One region of the Pseudoalteromonas sp. SR43-7 genome, then DNA from elsewhere that is predicted to be linked to it. Evidence: predicted binding sites of a transcription regulator. Region 1 holds the regulator's gene; the other holds the start of a gene.

What was found. Region 1 encodes LexA, which represses DNA repair genes until DNA is damaged. Its sites were predicted from a motif close to TACTGTATNNNNATACAGTA; they were not measured.
Region 2: the regulator LexA is predicted to act here: its motif matches at 2,554-2,573, upstream of H5087_RS19680 (SulA-like leucine-rich domain-containing protein).

Annotation. Positions count from the first base shown of each region.
Region 1 covers NZ_JACJDY010000020.1:9,765-17,604, forward strand. The annotation lists gene H5087_RS14795 (S41 family peptidase) at 1-325, opposite strand, end outside; gene H5087_RS14800 (endonuclease) at 426-1,079, opposite strand; gene H5087_RS14805 (DnaJ C-terminal domain-containing protein) at 1,310-2,278, shown strand; gene H5087_RS14810 (chaperone modulator CbpM) at 2,278-2,598, shown strand; gene H5087_RS14815 (hypothetical protein) at 2,661-3,386, opposite strand; gene H5087_RS14820 (hypothetical protein) at 3,700-4,080, shown strand; gene H5087_RS14825 (PaaI family thioesterase) at 4,081-4,521, opposite strand; gene lexA (transcriptional repressor LexA) at 4,689-5,306, shown strand; gene coxB (cytochrome c oxidase subunit II) at 5,789-6,931, shown strand; gene ctaD (cytochrome c oxidase subunit I) at 6,931-7,840, shown strand, end outside.
Region 2 covers NZ_JACJDY010000041.1:996-8,835, forward strand. The annotation lists gene H5087_RS19665 (DUF6172 family protein) at 91-393, shown strand; gene H5087_RS19670 (diguanylate cyclase) at 587-1,504, shown strand; gene H5087_RS19675 (YchJ family protein) at 1,579-2,058, opposite strand; gene H5087_RS19680 (SulA-like leucine-rich domain-containing protein) at 2,097-2,531, opposite strand; gene H5087_RS19685 (tetratricopeptide repeat protein) at 2,830-3,294, opposite strand; gene H5087_RS19690 (NCS2 family permease) at 3,413-4,705, shown strand; gene H5087_RS19695 (hypothetical protein) at 4,779-5,537, opposite strand; gene cysB (HTH-type transcriptional regulator CysB) at 5,862-6,839, shown strand; gene H5087_RS19705 (L-serine ammonia-lyase) at 6,916-7,840, opposite strand, start outside.

The DNA of each region.
Region 1 (7,840 bases):
CGTTATCGGCAATCTCATCATACCAAAGGTAGGTTTCGTCGCTCCAAGAGCGAAGCCAGAGTTTTTCGTAAAGGGCAGAACCGGCTTGATCTGGGTAAGGCTCGTTGTTATTAAAGGGATCGTTACCCGTACGCGGGGTTTCGCAAAAGTTTTTTAAATCGTTAGAGGGTTCAAATACACCCGCAGTCCATGTTGGGCTGCTACTAACAGGTGTTGTAACTGCAGGGGCTGAGTCGATACCGCTACCGCCGCCGCCACAACCGGTCAAAGCAAAGCCCGCAAATGCAGTGAAAATGGCAAGCGTGGTTTTATTATTTTTAAACATAGGTAAGGGCTTTTTTGTAAATAAGTTGTTTAAAATATTACAACACTCGCTCGTTTATTCAATATTTATAACTTTGATTAATGTAAATGAGTGTTAAAGCTTAGAGCTTGCTCGCACTACTTGTATCTGCGAATGCTTGCTTTTGCCATGCATTAAATAACTTTTGCTGTTTATCAGAAATTTTTAAACCGTATGTTTTTTGCATGTAAGCGTAGGTGTCAGCTATACGTTTTCGTGCATAAACAGGCGGTTCAACTACACGTTGCTTAAAGTTTACTTTTACTTCGCAACGGCCATATTGTGTGGCGTTTTCGCTAAGCATACCAAAACGATAATTAGAGCGATCGGCATTAATTTCGCCAATAGCTGGCGCTAAGTTATTTATATCAGCTTCCATTTTTCTAAATTTAGCACTTACTTTACGGCAGTTTTTACGCCCGCCATCTTGCCAGCATTGTAGCTGGTGACCAAATTCCCACGCCGGAACAATGTGCTCCCACTCAATGCGTAGTGCTCGCACATTTACTTTGCCTGAGCGGGTAAGGGTATTTCGAGGAATGTAACCACAGTTAGACGGATCAGGAACGAGTTTTTTGCCTTCTTTTTTAATATCACAGCCGCAGTAAATGCTCTTGGCGTTGTCAGGTAGGGTTTTAATTAAATGTCTTTTAGCCGTTGAAAAACGGGTAAATTGTTCGGCTGATACCGAAACGCACACACAACAAGCCAATAAGGCCAGAATAAATCGAGTCATATCCATCACAAATGTGAACTACAGGAATGGGCAGTTTAAAGCCTTGAAGATAAAAGATAAAGTTAACTTAAGGCCTGCACTTATATTACTAAAAGTGCCAGATTAATTTTTTATTCAAAGTTATTTTCACTATTCATTTATTTCTTACTATTTATCGTATTTTAACCACACAAGATTATACGTTAAGGAGTATGCTTAAAGCTTACTCAATATGAGGATTTGGATTGCAAATGAAATTTGTTGATTATTATGCAGTGCTTGGAATATCGCCTGATGCAGATGATAAAGCGGTTAAAGTAGCTTATAAAAAGTTAGCCAGAAAATATCACCCAGATGTAAGCAAAGAGCCTCAAGCAGAAGATAAGTTTAAAGAAATAGCAGAAGCTTACGAAGTCATCCATAACAAAGAAGAACGTGTAAAATACGACAAGTTACGTCGTCACCAACAAAATCGTGCTCGTCAACAGCAAGGCCATTATGGTGGTAACAATGCCTCTTCGCAAAGTAATCATCAGCAAAGCGATCCTCAAACCGACCAAGAGTTTTCTGACTTTATTAATTCAATGTTTGGCGGAGCTGGTGGATTCGATCGTTCCGGGCAGAGCAGAAGTAACGCCGCTCGCGCGCAAAAAGGACAAGATGTGGAAATAGAGTTCCCAATTTTTCTTGAAGAGACTTTAGTTGATACCGTGAAGCCTGTTGAGTTTATGTTACCGCAGCGAGACAGCAGTGGCCGTGTCACTGAACTTAAAAAATCACTTAAAGTGAAAATTCCTGCAGGCTCAGTAAATGGCGAACGAATTCGACTAAAAGGGCAAGGCGGATTAGGGTCAGCGAATGGGCAAAATGGCGACTTGTATTTACAAATTAGTTTAGTGCCTCACCCATTATTTGATGTTGAGGGTCATAACCTAAATATAGTTGTCCCTCTTGCACCATGGGAAGCGGCTCTTGGTACAAAGCTAAATTTACCTACGTTGACAGGTAATATCCAATTAACTATTCCTTCTAATAGTCAGTCTGGTCAACGCTTACGTATTAAAGGTAAGGGGTTAATGAGTAAAAAAGCTAAAGGTGACTTATTTGCTGTGCTTAAAATTGTTAATCCAGCATCTGTTGATGATACCAGTAAAAAACTTTGGGAAGAATTAGCCGAAAAAGCTCACTTTGATCCCCGTAATAACTGGAGCAAGCCATAATGCAAATTATCGTGACACAAAAAGACGATTTACTTACTAGCAAAGAGCTATGTTTGAGCAGTGGTATTAGCGAAGCAATTTTATATGAGCTAGTTGAGCATAATATTGCGGTTCCAATTGAGGGGGATCATGTTACGCAGTGGCAATTTACGGTATCTGCAGTGACCTTAGTTAAAAAAGCGGCCCGTATCCAACATGACTTTTCGTTAGATTGGTCGGCAATAGCTTTAGTTTTACAATTGCTGGGTGAGCGTGATGAGTTGATTTTCGAAAACGAAATGTTAAAGCGACATTTGAGTCGATTTAAGCACTTGGAATAAAATAAGCCCTAGGCTTATTTACTCTTTGATAAGTGGGCGCTAGCTCTCAAAAACCAATATGACTACTTTGATTTATTCTTATTTTTAATTCGGATAAATCGTTTTAGTCGTATATTTTGAATAAGTAGTAATATTCCACTTAAACAAAAAAGTACACTGGTTGCTGAAAAGCTAATAAGCAGTGGATTATTAAAATTCTCTCGCTCATCGTAATCCATAATATGTAACATCCAAAAAAAGTCGAATATTCGCCATAGCGTGCTGCGAACGGTGACAACTTTGCCGTTATTTTCTGACAAGTACAGTGTTGTGTTAAATGTGTCGTCAAATTGGACCTGCCATACATTGGTTTTATATCCGACTTCCCGCGTACCTTGCTTTAGTAGTACAGCGCTTGTTACTTGAGCGTCAATAAGTAAGTGTGCTTTAGCATTTGCGGTAATTTGTATTTTAGTTGGCGGCTCAAATGGTCGGCCTGTTATGCCATTGAAGCTTTGCTGCTCGTTATTACTAAAGACAGTAATAAGTGGTGTAGTTAAGAAGTTCTCAAAAATTATTTGTGTTGGATTAACCACCTGAGAGGCAATATCGTCAAGGGAGGCAACATAATCAGCCTGCGTAAATGGGTTATTAAGAGTACGTGTTGCAAGATGCTCCCCATGAACTTTATCAAGAGGGATTGCACTCATAATTAAACCACCTAGTAACCATGCTAAAATTTGTAGTGCTAATAAATAACCTAACCATTTATGTAACTTGCGAGCATGCTTAAATATTTTTTTATTCATGTTTTAGTCTTATTATTTTTAGAGGCTAGTTTATTACATTAATAGGATAAGTTACTGCGACATTTTGTCGCAGTTTAAACTATAGCTTACTGTAATCATTTAAAAATAAAAAAGATTACACTTAAATTCCTAACATGACTTATCTGTTTAATTGAGCTAGATGTTTGATATCCAGCTAGCTTTAAATGCTAAAAAATACTTAAAAGCTGCGAAATATCCATATAAAGTGGTTAATAGAGCATAGTTGATTTGGTATAACGGTAAAACTGCGTTAAAGTTTGCAATGAAATTATTAGAGGATAAATACGAAACGATGTCGGAAATTCAATTTTTAAATGTAGATCTTGAGCTTGAATCAAAGCAAGATATTAGTTTGCTAGTGGCGGACTTGAAAAAAGTCGCGACGATTTTACATTATGACAAAGACGAATACCGTCAACTAGCGCGTATTGAAGCTACAGGTGAGGTGAGCACACCTGATAAAGCCATAAACCATATATGTGAGCTTATTGAATCGTGTTCGCGTAATGCGCTAAAGCAATGGTTAAGCTGTTCACGTAGAACGTTTGATATTGGTTTTGAATCAGGGACTTCTCCTAAGTGCTTTAATCAAGCCTTAGATGCAGATACATTATTGCGTATATCTGCGATTGGTGCGGGTATGGAAATTACCATTTACCCAATCGAAAAGTAACTATCTTCGCTCTACGACTGCTGCGGTCATTTTTGATACGCAGCACAGCTCATTGCGGCTATTTGTAATTTTTATTTCCCATACTGAACTACGTTTGCCAATATGAAACGCTCTAGCCGTTGCTGTTAAAGTGCCGTTGCGAGATGCTTTTAAATGACTTGCGCTAATTTCCTGCCCTACACAGTAAAATTTAGTAAAATCGACAACAAAGTTAGCGGCATAGCTGGCAACTGTTTCGGCAAGTACAACGTTAGCACCGCCGTGAACCATGCCCATTGGGTTATGATGCTCAGGAATTGCCGGCATTGTGGCAACCAAATAATCATCGCCAATTTCTGTGACTTCTATCCCCATAGTTTTCATTAATGTTCCTTGGCCATTAATGCCTTGTTCTAACTGCTTGCACAGCTCTAAGGTGATGGGCTGGTACCAAATACTCATAATGTCTCCTTTGCATTTTTAATCATTTATAAACTTAGCTTTAGTTATATCCCTAAAATGTACACAAGTGAAATTACTTTAGCTATTTTAAGGCTTAATTTAAATTTGCGATTTTTATTTAACTGTATATACTCACAGTTAAATGTACTGTATGGAAAACCAGTTGTATGCGACCATTAACGAACCGCCAAGCTCAAATACTCGAACTAATTAAAGTTTTTATTAAAGACACTGGTATGCCTCCTACACGTGCTGAAATAGCGCAAACATTAGGTTTTAAAAGTGCCAATGCTGCTGAAGAACATTTAAAAGCACTTGCTAAAAAAGGCGCAATTAAAATGAAACCAGGTGCAAGCCGTGGTATTCAATTAATTGAAGAAGAAGAGCCAGAACAATTAGGTTTACCGCTTATAGGGCGTGTTGCTGCTGGTTCACCTATTTTGGCGCAAGAGCACGTTGAAAGTCACTGCAAAATCGATCCATTAATGTTTAAACCGGCTGCAGATTTTTTACTACGCGTTAACGGTATGAGCATGAAAGATATTGGTATTATGGATGGTGATTTACTTGCTGTACATCGTACTCAAACCGCTGAAAACGGACAAGTTGTTGTTGCCCGCCTAGACGAAGACGTAACTGTAAAACGTCTTGAGAAAGCGGGTCGTAAAGTATTACTTCATGCTGAAAACGACGATTTTGACTCTATTGAAGTAGATCTTGAGAATGAGTCTTTTAATATTGAAGGCTTAGCCGTTGGCGTTATAAGAAACGCTGATTGGATGTGACTTTAAAAATAGCTTTTAAACAAGCAGTTTTATAAATGCGTACTAACTAGTACGCATTTTGTTTTAAAATTTGTACTAAAAATAGGGCGTAAACAGCCCACTGACTATTTAAGCTGTAAACTTTTTTGCACTTATATTTTCCCCCTCCGAATGCGTTAAACCCCTTTGTTTTGCTCATATTTTGAACTTTCTGTTGCCCAGTTGATTACCGATTTTTTATTAATTATTCAATATCACCTGATTGTTTTTTATACTAAAACTTGCTTGTTGTTCGTTTTTTAGCTAATTGTTAATGTGCTGAGCTAATAATAACTCACAGCTTTTTAGTTTTGAGAACACACAATATACACAAACTCGTTGTTGGCGCAGCAAAACCAATCAATATTAAATGAGATTGGCTAAAAAAATAAAAATAACGAATTGGCGTTTAAGCCGTATGCCTCTTCGCTTTGCATTCGCAATAGCATCAAAGGAGCCGTCACATGGGTAAACTGACCTCTACCTTGTGGCTTATATTATGTGTTTTTTCGCACCCAGTTTTGGCTAACAGCCAATACAATATGCGCAAAGGCGTAACCGATATAAGCAATAATGTATATCAGCTGCACATGACCATATTTATAATATGTTGTGTGATTGGGGTGATAGTGTTCGCAATTATGTTTTGGGCACTTATTCATCACCGTAAATCTAAAGGGGCTGTACCTGCCCAATTTCACGAAAGCACTAAAGTAGAAATACTTTGGACTGCAATTCCGTTTGTTATTTTAATTGCTATGGCAGTACCAGCCACTAAAACCCTTATTGCAATGGAAGATGCCAGCAAAGCTGATCTCACTATTAAAATTACGGGTTCGCAATGGAAATGGCATTATGAATATATGGGCGAAGATGTAGAGTTCTACTCTATTTTATCTACCCCGCAAGATGAAATAGCGAATCTTGCAGATAAAAACCCTAACTACTTACTTGAGGTTGATAAGCCTCTTGTACTGCCAATAAATCAAAAAGTACGATTTTTAATGACTTCTGATGATGTTATTCACTCTTGGTGGGTACCTGATTTTGCAGTTAAAAAAGATGCGAACCCCGGCTTTATAAACGAAACATGGACGAACATAAACGAAGAAGGTACTTACCGAGGCCAATGTGCTGAGTTGTGTGGTAAAGACCATGGCTTTATGCCCGTTGTGGTGGTCGCTAAATCTGAAGCTGATTTTAAAACATGGCTTGCAGATGCAAAGCAGGCTAAACAAAAAGCAGCATTAGCAGATGCCGCATTACTTGATAAAACCCTCCCAAAAGAAGAATTAATGACTTTAGGCGAACAAGTATATATGGCTAATTGTGCTGCATGTCATCAACCTACTGGCATGGGGTTACCGGGTGTATTTCCTGCACTTAAAGGCAGCCCGATAGTGCTTGGCGATATAAAAGATCACATTGATGTAGTTATCCATGGACGACCCGGTACGGCAATGCAAGCTTTTGCCAAGCAGTTATCTATAAAGCAATTAGCTGCGGTTATTACTTATAAACGTAATGCGTGGGGTAATGATACGGGTGATGTTATTCAACCGAGTCAAATACAGACAGCACTTGATGCCAAAGTGGAGGCGAACTAATGAGTAGTATAGTAGAACAACCTAACGCCAATGAAGCTCATCATGCTCATCACCCAGCTAAAGGTTTTAAACGCTGGCTTTACACAACTAATCATAAAGATATAGGTAGTTTATATTTAATTTTTTCGCTGACCATGTTCTTAATTGGTGGCGCAATGGCCATGGTGATCAGAGCTGAATTATTTCAACCAGGTTTACAGTTGGTCGACCCTCACTTTTTTAATCAAATGACCACAGTGCATGGTTTAATTATGGTGTTTGGTGCGGTTATGCCCGCCTTTACAGGCCTTGCTAACTGGATGATACCACTTATGATTGGCGCGCCAGATATGGCATTGCCAAGAATGAATAACTGGAGCTTTTGGATTTTACCGTTTGCGTTTTTAATCCTATTGGCATCGTTATTTATGCCTGGTGGGGGTCCTGCATTTGGTTGGACTTTTTATGCACCACTGTCCACAACATACAGTAATGATAATACTGCATTGTTTGTATTTGCCGTACATATTATGGGAATTAGCTCAATAATGGGCGCAATCAATGTGATTGTAACCATAGTGAACTTACGTGCCCCCGGCATGACATGGATGAAGTTGCCCTTATTTGTATGGACGTGGTTAATTACTGCCTTTTTATTAATAGCGGTAATGCCAGTGCTTGCAGGGGCTGTCACTATGGTACTTACCGATAAGTATTTTGCGACCAGCTTTTTTGATGCCGCAGGCGGTGGCGACCCGGTGATGTTCCAACACATTTTTTGGTTTTTTGGTCATCCCGAAGTATACATTATGATTCTTCCTGCCTTTGGCATTATATCTACAATAGTACCTACCTTTTCTCGTAAAAAACTTTTTGGCTATGCCTCAATGGTATACGCCACATCCTCCATAGCACTATTGAGCTTTATTG
Region 2 (7,840 bases), on a different contig from region 1:
CATCCAAAAATTAAATGCAATTGCTATAATGGCGTCAAATGGTATGACATGAAATGCCATTATCATTAAACCAAGGTAATTAGGAACGTAATGAAGAAAACATTCACGCTAAATCACGAGAAAATCAAATACCCTCGTATGGTTGATGCTGCAAAGCACGAAGTGAAAAAATATTTGAAAAGAGAGCGTAATAAAACGCTACCTGAAGATGCTGACTATTGGGCATTTGACTGTAAGTTTGGTAACACAGCTGAAGATGCGCAAGTTGTGCACGTTGCTGAATTAAGTAACCAAATTGGCGAAATTGAAAAGCAAGGTTTGACCTCTTTCTACGTAGAGATTTTAGCTCGACCTGCTCAACGTCAGCAATTAGATTTAGATGATGACGAATAATACTTAACTAAATTAAGTATTCGAAGTTTTAAAATGAGCCCAAGTGGCTCATTTTTTGTTTTTATGCATTAGAGATTCACCATAAATCATTTTTATTAGTAACTAATAAGTAGAATTTTATTTTATTAACATTTGCATAACAAAATATAGTGATATAGGGTGTGTTTAATTAAAAAAACAAAACAGTTGTACCATGCCTATAAATTACTCTGACCACCAATTGAAATTAAGCTTAAAGAGCTCTAAGGTACTTGTCGTTGATGATCAGCTATTAAGCTTAATTGTATTAAAAAAAATATTATCAGAGCACTTTAGTGTAACAACAACAAGCTGTGGTGAGGATGCGATTGAAATTTGTAAACATAATCCGCCAGATATAATACTACTCGATATTAATATGGAAGGAATGAGTGGTATTGAAACATGTCTAAAATTAAAAAATATATCTGAAACACAAGATATCCCCGTTATTTTTGTAACCTCATCTGAAAATCAAGAAGAAGAGTGCTGGGAAGCAGGGGCTGTAGATTTTATAAAGAAACCAACTAACTCGGAAACTTTATATAGAAGAGTGCGCGCCCATATCACGATGAAACTTCAACATGACTTACTCAATCAAAAAGTATTTCTAGATGATTTAACAAAGGTATTCAATCGTCGTTATTTTGATGCGCATTTTTCTAAAATGGAACGAAGCGCCTTACGAGAAAAAGTCGACTATGCACTATTACTCATCGATATAGATTACTTTAAGCAATACAATGATATCTATGGTCATGTGCAGGGGGATACGGTGTTAAACCTAGTAGCACAAACTATTACTAATAGTTTGCAAAGGCCAACCGACTTTGTTGCGCGTTACGGCGGCGAAGAGTTTGTAGTTGTTCTACCGCATACAAGCACTGAAGGTGCAATTTGTGTTGCTGATAAAATTAAACAAAATGTGGCCGATTTAGGAATATTACACAAATATTCAGAATATGATTTTGTGACTATTAGTATTGGTGGTGCAACCCTACAACCATACGTAAATAACAAAAACACCTTGCAGATCGCATATGAAAAAATGTATGAGTCTAAAATGCAAGGGCGTAACAAAGTGTGTTTTTAAGTTTAGTTAGCTAATAAATCACTCTGCCACTTAAAAACACCTTTTAGGTGATAAATATTAAATAAGATTATTTATTACATGCTATGACATTTTTTGTATTTGTTATTGCTACCGCATGGGCAGTTATCATTTCTGCCTACTTTAATATCTTCAACAGGATATATAGTGCCATCTAAATAACGCCATTGAGTGTTTTCTTTAATAAACTGCGATTTTTCATGAAGCTCACAAAATAAGTTTTGATAAAAATATTGGGCTTTAAATTCTACAGTTCCAGTATCGCCATCATGGCTTGAGTCAATTAAATCAAGATTTATAAATCGACAGCTGTTAGCAAAATCATTGATTTCTTTAATCGGATTCTCAGCTTGTTTTTCTTTTGCGTAGGTTTGATAAACATATTTTGCATTTTTAATAACATAAGCGCTGAATCGTGAGCGCATAAGTTGTTCAGGAGTGTCAGCTTGCTTTACAGATAAGTGAAGCGGCTCGCAGCAATCGGCATAATTGTGCCCACTGCTGCAAAAACATAGTATGGCATTGAGTGAAGTCATAATAATAATACAAAGTCTAAAACATTAGTTTAACAAGCTTATTGAGCGAGTGGTATCTCTGTTGTTTGTGCGTTTTTAGTAAAACAGTATAGTTTTGTATTCGTTTTACTTAAATCGAACGATAGATTTGTAAGTAGTTGGTTATTAACTATATCGGTCCAGGTGATTACCGCTGCAAAGTTTCCATTATGTAACGCAGAATTTAATACATACTCTAGATTTACTAGGTGCTTCTGTCTAATAACAAGTAATTTACTTGTATCAATAGAGCATGAGTCAAGTAAAGCTTTGCTAGGTACATGATCTGGCGCAATTAATAACGTCCATGCATTAGAGCTATTGTATTGGTGTAATACTTTTAAAAGCTCAAAGGTCGCTGAAATTTCATCTTCAATTTGGATCAAATTTACGCAATCGCTTTGCTCGTCTTGTTGGTAACTTTTAACTGTTCGCACGGTAATAGGCTGTAACATAATTTCACTCACTGGGTTTTTATACAGTATTCATATACAGTAGTTTATACAGTGCTTTCGTGCAAGCATTTTATGCTATTTATTTGTACAGTTATTCAGCCTTTGATCATTGTTTTTTATTTTTAAATCTATAATTCTTTATTAATCAACTTGTTATAGGCTTGTTTTTGAGAAGGTATTTCAAAAATAAATTTTTGAGTAATGTTTTAATTTGTGGGTTTTATACTGTGTAGGAGTATCTTTGTAACTATATACAGTATTTTTCAACACTTTATACAGTACTTATAACTTAGTTGGTTTATGTGTTTTCACTCGTGCGAGGGATCATATGAGAAAACTGGAGTTGGTGAATTTGTTCGTACAAACTTGCTGCATAACATTGAGCATCTTTAAATCGCTTAGTTTCGATATGTTTGCGTATATCTGTAACCGCTGCAGTGGCAGGTGCATACCCTTGGCTACTCGCTAAGCTCAACCACGCTACAGCATGAAATACACTTTGTGGCACGCCTTCACCTTTTACAAAAAATAAACCTAAATAAAACTGTGCTCTATGGTTTCCTGCCATTGCAGCAAGGCGCATCCATTTTGCAGCCAATGGAGCTTGATTATTTTTTAAATAATATAGGGCTTTATTAATAGTACTTTGCTCATCTTTTTTATTATCAATGGGCGCGGGGCTGCTTTCTGGTTGAGTAACAAAACCTAAAATGTTGTCTAGCTGTTGCTCTAAGTCTTGCTCACAAGGTGTTGTTTTAAGCATATTGGTTCATTTATTATTTTAACTACTTTAACAGTTTAGTATATAGCAAGGTAAAATGTCCTGTAAAAGATAATTTTTATGTTAAAATCTCGCCACTTTTTACTATCACAAGTTTATTATGTTTGAAGCCTTATTTAAACTCAGCGAAAATAATTCAACAGTTAAACGCGAATGCGTTGCTGGCCTAACTACCTTTATTACTATGGTATACATTGTATTTGTAAACCCGGCTATGCTTGCTGAGGCAGGGATGGACCAAGGGGCTGCATTTGTAGCTACCTGTATAGCAGCTGCGATAGGCTGTTTTATAATGGGTTTATGGGCTAATTATCCATTAGCATTAGCGCCTGGCATGGGACTAAATGCCTTTTTTACGTATGGCGTCGTATTAGGAATGGGTTATACCTGGCAAGCCGCATTAGGGGCTGTTTTTATGTCGGGTTGTATATTTTTATTTTTAAGCTTATTTAAAGTCAGAGAATGGATTATTAATGCCATACCTCTGGTGCTCAAGCGAGCTATCGCAACAGGTATAGGTGCTTTTTTAGCCTTAATTGCCCTTAAAAATGCAGGCATTATTGTCTCAAGCCCAGCAACACTAGTGCAATTGGGGGACATTACTTCCCCAGGCCCATTATTAGCTATATTAAGCTTTTTTGTAATTGCAGCGCTTTTATACCGCGATTTTAAAAGCGGTGTACTTATTAGTATTTTATTAGTGACAGGCATTGCACTGAGTTTAGGGCTAGTTGAATATCACGGTGTTATGGCTATGCCACCATCAATAATGCCTACTTTTATGCAACTAGATTTTGCCGCCGCTTTTGATATATCAATGATGAGTGTTATTTTTGCATTCTTGTTTGTCGATCTTTTTGATACTTCAGGTACATTAGTTGCGGTCACTCAAAAAGCTGGTTTAGCTGATGAAAAAGGTAACATGCCTCGTTTAGGACGCGCACTAAGTGCTGACAGCTCAGCAACAATTGCAGGTGCGATGCTAGGCACGTCTACGACTACATCGTATATAGAATCGGTTGCTGGTGTATCTGTTGGCGGACGTACTGGCTTAACGGCTGTAGTTGTAGGTATTTGCTTTTTACTAATGATGTTTTTTGCACCGCTTGCACAAATGGTACCGGCTTATGCTACGGCAGGTGCTATTTTATATGTCGCTGTACTGATGCTACAAAATTTAAAGTTTGTAAATTGGGATGATATGACCGATGCAATTCCTGTTACTGTAGTATTACTAATGACACCATTAACGTTTTCGATTGCGCACGGTATTGCACTTGGTTTTATATCTTATACGGCGGTTAAAGTTTTGTGTGGTAAGCAAGATCAAATCAGTATTAGTGTTTGGATATTAACAGCCTTGTTTGTTTTCAAGTTTGCATTTTTGTCTTAATAACTAACAAATAGACAAAAAAGCCTGCATAAATTTAATTTGTGCAGGCTTTTTTAATACTTTTATAAAAGAATTACCATTTCTTTTTAGGAGCAAACAATATATCTAAGTCGTCTTGCTCTTCTTCTGTTTTCTTTTTAAGTGCGCTTGCATTAGAAGCTCTTAGTTCAACACTAATTGCTTCTAAGTAACCTTCAACTTCTTGGCGTTTTGTTGTTACATATTCATCGGTGTATGTAACTGCATTGAGCGTTGCCTGTGCTTTTTCAAAATACTGTCTTGCAGAGCCAACCATACTTGCTGAGCGGGCAGATAAGCCACGTTTTATTTGGCTTTCAATATTAATACGCAGTTGTAGTTTTTCAAGACGTTTATCTTCTAAAACAAAAACTTGGCTGTCAATACGACCTTTACTGTGTTCAGAGCGTAAAATTGAGCGTAATTTTTTAATGCCCTGAATTAAGCCTACAAGTTGCTTGTCATTACTCGGTAGCGTTAAAGCTTCACTGCTATTATCTTGAACGGGATTAGATAAGTGCGTTTTCGCTTCACTTAAGCGGCTTTTAAGTGCTTTAGATGTTTGCGAGTTATTAACCATTGTATTTAAAGCTTCGTAAATACGGCGTTGTAACGTACGAATTAGATTCTCAGACAGGGGTATGTTAGCACTATTCATTAGCGCTTCTTCTGTTTCTTCTATTATAGCTTTTTGTTTTGTAAGCTCTTTGCGGCGTTCTGCCTCTTGTTTTTCTTTGTGTTGTTGTACAGCACTTACCCAAAGTGCAATCACAATCAATGCAACTATAAGCACTATTATAATAGAAACGATCATGGTGTAATTCTCGGATATATAACCTAATTATTTAATCTTACATTAAATATACGTTAACAGGGTAGCTTTGCGCCGATTAACTTAAAAAATACACCCAAAAATTGATAGGTTGAGCTCTTTATAAACCGTAGTCACCCTAAGGGCTTATAAACTAAAGCTGAATAAACATCGCTACCTCAAGCATATTTATTATGCTAGCCTTGAGCTCTAATCAGATAATTGCACACCTAAAGACCTAAAGTGATATTTTACGTAAATAACACTTGGTTTTAAGCGGTATTGCCTTTATAAATAATATGAATAATAACGTTAAAATTTGCAGCCATGAAATTACAACAACTCAGATACATCGTAGAAGTACAAAATCATAAATTAAATGTTTCAGCGACTGCTGAGAGTTTATTTACCTCGCAGCCAGGAATTTCTAAACAAGTACGCATGTTAGAAGATGAGTTGGGTGTACAAATTTTTGGTCGCAGTGGTAAACATTTAACGCATGTAACCGGTGCTGGCGAAGATATAATTAATATTTCTCGTGAAATACTCTCCAAAGTAGAAGGTATTAAAGCCGTTGCTAATGAGCATACGTTACCTGATCAAGGTAAGTTAAATATTGCCACAACACATACCCAAGCCCGTTATGCTTTGCCTAACGTTATTCAAGGGTTTATGAAAAAATACCCTGCGGTATCGCTTCATATGCACCAAGGTACTCCACAGCAAATATCGGATGCTGCAGCACGCGGTGATGCCGACTTTGCTATTGCAACAGAAGCACTGCATTTGTATTCAGATTTAGTTATGTTGCCTTGTTATCATTGGAATCGCAGTATTGTTGTTGCTAAAGACCATCCGCTCGCTAAAAAGGCAAATAGTTTAACTGTTGCTGACATTGCCCAATATCCACTCATTACATATGTATTTGGTTTTACGGGCCGCTCAGAGTTAGATAAAGCATTTAGCGCACACGGACTTGAGCCACACATTGTATTTACTGCAACCGATGCTGATGTTATAAAAACATACGTACGACTGGGTTTAGGAGTTGGTGTTGTCGCTTCAATGGCGATAGATCAAGTGAGCGATACCGATTTAGTGTGTATTGATGCAAGCCACTTATTTGAAGCAAGCACGACCAAAATTGGTTTTAGAAAGGGCAGCTTTTTACGTACTTACATGTATGATTTTATTGAACGTTTTGCACCGCACTTAACTAAAGAGCGCGTAGAGCGAGCAAGCTTGTTACGTAACCAAGATGACGTAGATAAGTTATTTGCAGATATAGAGTTACCCGTTAAATAAGGTGATTGCATTGAACGAACAATAAAAAAGCTGCCTATTTTAAAATAGGCAGCTTTTTCTCTTTATAGCGAGCTGATTAACATTCGATAATATTAACTGCTAATCCACCGCGAGCGGTTTCTTTGTATTTGGTTTTCATGTCGTTGCCGGTTTCAAGCATGGTTTTAATCACTTTATCAAGTGATACCTTTTGCTCGCCACTGCCACGAATAGCTAAACGTGAGGCATTAATTGCTTTAATCGCGCCCATTGCATTACGTTCAATACACGGTACTTGTACTAAGCCACCAACAGGGTCGCACGTGAGGCCTAAATTATGTTCCATACCAATTTCTGCTGCGTTCTCTACTTGCACAACATTGCCACCAACAATTTCTGTTAATGCGCCTGCAGCCATAGAGCACGCAACGCCAACTTCACCTTGGCAACCTACTTCAGCACCCGATATAGAGGCATTCTTTTTATATAAAATACCAATAGCAGCAGCCGTTAATAAATAACGTGTGGCTATATCGCGGTCTACTTCTTTCACAAATGTGTGATAGTACATAAGCACAGCCGGTAAAATACCCGCAGCACCATTAGTTGGTGCGGTAACTACACGGCCACCTGCCGCATTTTCTTCGTTTACGGCAAGGGCAAATAAATCAACCCAGTCCATTGCACGAAGTGGGTCGTTACTGACCTCTATATTTAGTTTTAAGTATAAGCTAGGCGCTCGGCGCTTTACTTTTAAGCCGCCAGGTAAAATACCTTCGGTACGCATACCACGGTCAATACAGGCCATCATTACTTTCCAGATATGAAACAGCGTGTCTTTTATTTCATCTTCAGTGCGTAGTGTTTTTTCGTTCTTCATCATTAAGCTTGAAACACTAAGCCCTGACTCTTTACACATCTCTAGTAGCTCTTTTGCGCTACTGAAAGGGAAAGGAGCTGGGTTTTCTTCTCTAATATCAAGGGCTGCTTGTTTTTCGTTTTCAAACTCTTCATCAGTGACA